One region of the Halobacillus salinarum genome, then DNA from elsewhere that is predicted to be linked to it. Evidence: a T-box and tRNA genes for the amino acid it is inferred to sense, from the RefSeq annotation. Region 1 holds a T-box; the other holds one or more tRNA genes.

Evidence for each region. A T-box is a leader RNA that pairs with one kind of tRNA and senses whether it is charged. The one in region 1 lies ahead of pheS (phenylalanine--tRNA ligase subunit alpha), so its partner is inferred to be a tRNA-Phe.
Region 2: it encodes a tRNA-Phe, which carries the amino acid that the T-box ahead of pheS (phenylalanine--tRNA ligase subunit alpha) is inferred to sense. The anticodon was not compared.

Annotation. Positions count from the first base shown of each region.
Region 1 is NZ_CP095073.1:1,952,349-1,956,059, forward strand. Features, by position in the region: gene MUN89_RS09915 (TrmH family RNA methyltransferase) at 1-648, shown strand, start outside; T-box leader at 698-918, shown strand; gene pheS (phenylalanine--tRNA ligase subunit alpha) at 996-2,030, shown strand; gene pheT (phenylalanine--tRNA ligase subunit beta) at 2,046-3,711, shown strand, end outside.
Region 2 is NZ_CP095073.1:3,347,163-3,350,873, forward strand. Features, by position in the region: gene MUN89_RS17305 (ATP-binding cassette domain-containing protein) at 1-213, opposite strand, end outside; gene MUN89_RS17310 (VOC family protein) at 354-749, opposite strand; tRNA gene MUN89_RS17315 (tRNA-Leu) at 1,015-1,096, opposite strand; tRNA gene MUN89_RS17320 (tRNA-Cys) at 1,104-1,177, opposite strand; tRNA gene MUN89_RS17325 (tRNA-Gly) at 1,238-1,312, opposite strand; tRNA gene MUN89_RS17330 (tRNA-Gln) at 1,316-1,390, opposite strand; tRNA gene MUN89_RS17335 (tRNA-His) at 1,413-1,485, opposite strand; tRNA gene MUN89_RS17340 (tRNA-Trp) at 1,498-1,568, opposite strand; tRNA gene MUN89_RS17345 (tRNA-Tyr) at 1,578-1,663, opposite strand; tRNA gene MUN89_RS17350 (tRNA-Phe) at 1,733-1,808, opposite strand; tRNA gene MUN89_RS17355 (tRNA-Asp) at 1,843-1,919, opposite strand; tRNA gene MUN89_RS17360 (tRNA-Met) at 2,005-2,081, opposite strand; tRNA gene MUN89_RS17365 (tRNA-Val) at 2,175-2,250, opposite strand; tRNA gene MUN89_RS17370 (tRNA-Glu) at 2,301-2,375, opposite strand; tRNA gene MUN89_RS17375 (tRNA-Ser) at 2,398-2,490, opposite strand; tRNA gene MUN89_RS17380 (tRNA-Asn) at 2,497-2,571, opposite strand; rRNA gene rrf (5S ribosomal RNA) at 2,581-2,694, opposite strand; rRNA gene MUN89_RS17390 (23S ribosomal RNA) at 2,860-3,711, opposite strand, start outside.

The sequences.
Region 1 (3,711 bases):
GTTGAAGGTATTCATTTAGTGGAGGAAGCCTTGAGTAGTGACTGGGATGTTGAAGAAGTGATTGTCCGGGAAGATTATGAAGAGAAGCTTCCTCAAAAAGTTGAGGTTACGGAGGTAAGCACTCAGGTGTTTGCTACTGTTGCCGGGACAGAGACTCCCCAAGGAATAGCTGCCGTTGTATATATAAAACAGCAGGATTTAACGTTTAAACCGCTGACGTTATTGGTCGATGCTGTTCAGGATCCTGGAAATTTAGGAACGTTAATCCGCACGGCAGATGCGGCTGGCTATTCTCAAGTTATCGCTGGCAAAGGAACGGTAGACGTTTTTAATGAAAAAGTGATCCGGTCCACTCAAGGGTCTCTTTTCCACATCCCTGTATTTCAACAGGACCTTGAAAGTTCCATAGAAGGGTTGAAACAATCCGGGGTTACGGTGTATGCTTCAACACTAGAGAACTCTGCTTCGTACAAAGACTTTAATGCCGATGGGAATGCTGCTTTAATCGTAGGCAACGAAGGAAACGGAATCGATCCCACTCTTACCGGTATGGCTGATCACCGGGTGCACATTCCTATTTATGGAAAAGCTGAATCGCTAAATGTTGCCATGGCCGGCGGCATTCTCATGTATTATTTTAGAGGGTAAGGTTGCACAATCCTTCTACTTTCTCTATAATAAATAAGCAGTTATATAGTGAAAAGCGACGAAAGAGTCAGTAAATCACTGTAAAATCGATTTCAGGGATGAAATGCCATGGACTGTAAGCATTTCGATCGAGACAGGGATTGAACTTTCACTCTGGAGCTGGTCATCAATGATGACCCGGGTTATTTATCCGTTATGAACTCAAGTGGACATAGGAATGCTGTGTCAACAAGGGTGGTACCGCGAAGCTTATCAAGTCTCGTCCCTTTCTGGGAGGAGGCTTTTTTTAGTTGAACCATTTATTTAAAGTTAACATGCAAAGTGCTATTTAAAGGAGGAAGAAGCTGATGAAAGAGCGTTTGCAGCAGTTAGAACAAGAAGCTGTTCAAAAAGTAGAAAAAGCGGAAGATATCCAGGGCTTAAAAGAAATTCGTGTGGAATACCTTGGAAAAAAAGGGCCGATCACAGAAGTATTGAGAGGGATGGGAAAGCTCACAAAAGAAGAGCGGCCTGTTATCGGGCAGTTGGCAAATGATATTAGGGAACGTATAGCAGCAGCCATCGATTCAAAGCAGTCGAGATTTGAAGAAGCTGCTTTAGAAAAACAGCTCGAAGAAGAAAGTATTGATGTAACTCTGCCGGGAAGACCGGTCCAAGTAGGCGGCCCTCACATATTAACAAGTATCGTTGAGGAAATAGAAGACCTGTTTATCGGAATGGGGTTTGAAATTAAAGAAGGCCCTGAAGTAGAGACGGATTATTATAATTTTGAAGCCTTAAATCTTCCTAAGGGTCATCCCGCTCGGGACATGCAGGATTCTTTTTACATTACGGAAGAGTTGCTGCTCAGGACTCATACTTCTCCTGTACAGGCAAGAACGATGGGGGAGAAAAATGGCAAAGAACCTGTGAAAATGATCTGTCCTGGAAAAGTCTATCGCCGGGATACAGATGATGCTACTCATTCTCACCAATTCACACAATTGGAAGGTCTTTTAGTCGATGAAGATGTGCGGATGAGTGACTTGAAAGGCGTACTGAATGCTTTCGCTAAACAGATGTTTGGAGCAGAGAGGGATATTAGACTTCGTCCGAGTTTCTTCCCTTTTACAGAACCTTCTGTCGAGATGGATATCTCTTGTAAAGTCTGTGAAGGAGCAGGTTGTTCTGTATGCAAAGGTACAGGCTGGATTGAAATACTAGGTGCCGGCATGGTTCATCCAAATGTTCTCGAAATGGCCGGGTATGATCCAACGGTGTATTCAGGGTTTGCCTTTGGAATGGGACCGGAACGAATAGCGATGCTGAAGTATGGAATTGACGATATTCGTAATTTCTACACAAACGATATCCGATTCCTGGAACAATATCATAAGGCATAAAGGAGGAAAACAAGCATGCTCGTATCATTAAATTGGCTGAAAGAATATATTGACATTAGTGATTATACACCAGAAGAACTCGCTGAAATTATTACGAAAACAGGGATAGAGGTTGAAAGCGTTGAACCAATTGCAGAGGAAGCTTCAGGCGTGGTGGTCGGACATGTTCGATCATGCGAACAACATCCGAACGCGGATAAGCTTTCCCTTTGCCAAGTCGATACAGGCAGCGAAACGTTACAAATTGTCTGCGGCGCTCCAAACATCGCGAAAGGGCAGAAGGTAGCTGTAGCTGTCCCTGGTGCCGTTTTACCAGGCGACTTCAAGATCAAGAAGACGAAACTTCGCGGCGAGGAATCAAACGGCATGATCTGTTCATTACAAGAACTTGGGGTAGACGAGAAAGAAGTTCCGAAAGAATTTGCAGATGGCATTTTTGTTTTCCCGGATGATGCTGTTCCAGGTGAAAACGCACGGGCACTTTTAAATTTAGATGATACCATTATTGAACTGGGTTTAACACCTAACCGTTCAGACGCTTTAAGTATGGCTGGGGTAGCCTATGAGGTTGCTGCAGCAATCGATGGAAATTACCAATTAAGAGAAGAACAAGTGGAAACAACGCAGGAAAAAGCAGAAGACTATGTCAAGGTTAGAGTTGAAGACCAGCAGGCAAACCCATATTATGGAGCTTTTATCATTAAGGATGTAAAGGTTGGTCCATCGCCACTGTGGATGACAAATCGGTTGAGAGCGGCTGGAATTCGACCGATTAATAATGTGGTCGATATCACGAACTATGTTCTCCTGGAGTACGGCCAGCCGCTGCATGCTTTTGACTATGACCGATTTGGTTCGAGAGAAGTCGTGACCCGTCGTGCACGCAAAGGTGAAGTAATGAAGACATTGGATGATCAGGAAAGAGTGTTATCAGAAAGCCATTTGGTCATCACAAATGGAGAAGACCCACAGGCGCTTGCCGGCGTTATGGGAGGCTCTGAATCTGAAGTACAAGATGATACGACAACTATTTTGCTCGAGTCTGCCTATTTTGATCCGCGAATCGTACGTCAATCGTCTAAAGACCATGGTCTTCGGAGCGAATCCAGTACCAGATTCGAAAAAGGGGTGGATCCAAACCGAGTGGAACGGGCGGGCTGGCGTGCCTGTGAGCTGCTCCAGAAATATGCAAATGCAACTATTCTTACAGGGGTCGCGAAATTTGATGAGCTTGAACGGTCTGAAAAAATGGTAACGATCCAAAGCGATCGTATCAACCAACGGTTAGGAACGAGTATTTCTAACGAAGAGATCGGTAAGATACTAGAAAGACTGCAATTCCAATATAGTCAAAATGAAAACTTATTTACCGTATCCATTCCGACTCGCCGCGGCGATATTGAACTATTTGAGGATATGCTGGAAGAAATAGCGAGAATCTATGGCTATGACAAATTGCCATATACACTTCCAAATGGAGCATCTCAAGCAGGCGGGCTTTCTTTAGTCCAACAGTTAAAAAGAAAAGTAAAAGCCTACTTTGAAGGAGCAGGACTGGATGAAACCATTACTTATTCGTTAACGAATAATCAGAAAGCTGGAATGCTTGTCAGCCCAGAAGTGAGCAGTCGAGCTGAAAAAGCGGTTCAACTGGCGATGCCGATGAGTGAGGACCACAGCC
Region 2 (3,711 bases), 1.4 Mb from region 1:
TCCGTCGGCGCGAAGTAAAGTGGCCAGCATCCGAATTGTCGTCGTCTTGCCAGCTCCATTCGGACCAAGTACCCCGTAGATCGAACCAGTAGGAACCTTCAAATCCACCCCATCAACGGCCCGGTTGTTACCAAATGTTTTTACGAGTCCTTTTGCTTCAACCGCTAATTCCGGTTGAGTAGAACCTCGCTTCTTATTCAATAAATGTTCCATTAATATTCCTCCTAAAAATGAGTACATGAGGATCATAGCAAAGAAATATAAACTTAATATGAACAATGTGTATTTTATGTTCCCTTTGATAGAAAAAGACTCCAGCATTTCTGCTGAAGCCTTTCGTCTGCTTTATCATTCTATTTTGCGTTCTCGTCCGGCTGGTGGATGCCAAATACATTTCCTTCTGTATCCAGGTAGTATCCCTGCCAAGCCATACCAGGGAGCGCATACTTTGGCAGCGCAACCGTGCCGCCGTTTTCAGTGATTTTTGCTTCTGTCACATCGTAATCCTCTACGGCCATCGTACAAGTGTAGCCATTCATAGGCTGGTTCTGCTCTGGAGGAGCACTTTGGCGCTGCATCAACGCCCCGTTGATGCCAGGCTCATTCTCATCGCCAGTCACAGCCCCCATGTAAGGCATGCCGGCAAATTCACTCCAGTCTTCAAATTTCCAGCCAAATACTTCACCATAGAACTTCTTCGCCCGCTCCATATCATCTACATGAATTTCAAAATGTACTAAACGTCCCATAATGACCTCCTAAGGTTTAATAAATAAACTGCCGAGAGCTTCCATGTATCCGCTTTCCATTTTGCCTATGTACTACGGTGAAGAGAGAGTAAAAAAGAGGATAAGTGAAGATCAGGGTTAATCCGTGTACGTTTTAATCTTATCCCTTTTAAATTAGGAAAACAACAGCATTTTTTAACTTTAGTTGAAAAAGCTGGCATATATAAAAAAGACAGGATTTGAGTAATCCTGTCTTCTGATTAAATCATTATTTCGTTTTAATGAGTACCGGTGGTCGGGGTCGAACCGACACTCCCGAAGGAACACGATTTTGAGTCGTGCGCGTCTGCCAATTCCGCCACACCGGCAAATAATTGGAGGCGGCAACCGGAATCGAACCGGTGGTAAAGGAGTTGCAGTCCTCTGCCTTACCGCTTGGCTATGCCGCCATTGAAAAATCATTAATATTATATCTTATTCATAAACAAATGAAAAATGAATGAAATTAATGGAGCGGGAGACGGGATTCGAACCCGCGACCCCCACCTTGGCAAGGTGGTGTTCTACCACTGAACTACTCCCGCAAATGGCTGGGCCAGCTGGATTCGAACCAGCGCATGACGGTACCAAAAACCGTTGCCTTACCGCTTGGCTATGGCCCAAAGCGTAATAAAATTATTAAAGGGCGACTAGAGGGAATCGAACCCTCGAGTGCCGGAGCCACAATCCGGTGCGTTAACCCCTTCGCCATAGCCGCCATAATGAAAAGCAGGGGTAGTAGGAATCGAACCCACATCGGCGGTTTTGGAGACCGCTGTTCTACCGTTGAACTATACCCCTAAGATGTAATGGTGGAGGGAGTAGGACTCGAACCTACGAACCCGATGGGAGCGGATTTACAGTCCGCCGCGTTTGGCCAACTTCGCTATCCCTCCATATTTAAATAACTATGTCCATCTCTCTGGACTTCCTACTTGTATCCCCATGTTTGCAAGTCGGATAAATGGTGGCTCGGGACGGAATCGAACCGCCGACACACGGATTTTCAGTCCGTTGCTCTACCGACTGAGCTACCGAGCCGATTATGTGATAAACAATGATTTTCTATGTAAAGTGGCGGTCCGGACGGGACTCGAACCCGCGACCTCCTGCGTGACAGGCAGGCATTCTAACCAACTGAACTACCGGACCATATTTAAATTAATCTGGTTGCCCTTACAGGGCTCCTATTTCCAATTAGCAAAGAAGTGGAATCGAAGTAGTTAATTGGATATTATGGTTGCGGGGGCAGGATTTGAACCTGCGACCTCCGGGTTATGAGCCCGACGAGCTACCAGACTGCTCTACCCCGCGATAATGTGGGAATATCTTTTGTTGTTCCCATAAAAATGTTTCTGTTCAACTGTTCGTCGTGCTGCAAGGTGTTTCGGTGAAATCTTGCGAAAATGGTGGAGGATGCAGGGCTCGAACCTGCGACCCCTTGCTTGTAAGGCAAGTGCTCTCCCAGCTGAGCTAATCCTCCGGAGTGCGGTCGTGCTTAAGCGAAATACCGCTAGCTGGCTTAAAATAAATTGGTGACCCGTACGGGATTCGAACCCGTGTTACCGCCGTGAAAGGGCGGTGTCTTAACCACTTGACCAACGGGCCAGCTATTAGGAAAGTGTATTTATGGCGGAGAGCGAGGGATTCGAACCCTCGAAACCGTGGTAACGGTTTACACGAATTCCAATCGTGCTCCTTCGGCCAGCTCGGACAGCTCTCCATAGAATGGCTCCACCGGTAGGATTCGAACCTACGACCGATCGGTTAACAGCCGATTGCTCTACCACTGAGCTACGGTGGAACAGTTGAAACCTGGCAGTGTCCTACTCTCACGGGGATCGACCCGACTACCATCGGCGCTGAAGAGCTTAACTACTGTGTTCGGCATGGGAACAGGTGTGACCTCTTCGCCTTCACCACCAGATCTCTAAATGTACTTTTTTAAAGGGACAAGATATATTATATTGTCCTTTTATAAATTTTTCAAGGGAATTTACAAACTTTTTTGTGTAACCCTCAAAACTGGATAAGTACACATTCAAACGAACTCGAAACATCATAGTTGTATGTCTAGCTTCCGCTTTTCAATTTAGATAAGTCATCGATCGATTAGTATCCGTCAGCTGCACGTGTCACCACGCGTCCACCTCGGACCTATCTACCTCATCGTCTCTGAGGGATCTTATTACCTTAGAGGTAAGGGAAATCTCATCTCAAGGGGGGCTTCATGCTTAGATGCTTTCAGCACTTATCCCGTCCACACGTAGCTACCCAGCGATGCTCCTGGCGGAACAACTGGTACACCAGCGGTGTGTCCATCCCGGTCCTCTCGTACTAAGGACAGCTCCTTTCAGATTTCCAACGCCCACGACGGATAGGGACCGAACTGTCTCACGACGTTCTGAACCCAGCTCGCGTACCGCTTTAATGGGCGAACAGCCCAACCCTTGGGACCGACTACAGCCCCAGGATGCGATGAGCCGACATCGAGGTGCCAAACCTCCCCGTCGATGTGGACTCTTGGGGAGATAAGCCTGTTATCCCCGGGGTAGCTTTTATCCGTTGAGCGACGGCCCTTCCATGCGGAACCGCCGGATCACTAAGCCCGACTTTCGTCCCTGCTCGACTTGTAGGTCTCGCAGTCAAGCTCCCTTGTGCCTTTACACTCTGCGAATGATTTCCAACCATTCTGAGGGAACCTTTGGGCGCCTCCGTTACCTTTTAGGAGGCGACCGCCCCAGTCAAACTGTCCACCTGACACTGTCTCCGGACCGGATCACGGTCCTGGGTTAGAATGTCCGTACAGCCAGGGTAGTATCCCACCAGCGCCTCCACCGAAGCTGGCGCTCCGGCTTCTCTGGCTCCTACCTATCCTGTACAAGCTGTACCAACATTCAATATCAGGCTACAGTAAAGCTCCACGGGGTCTTTCCGTCCTGTC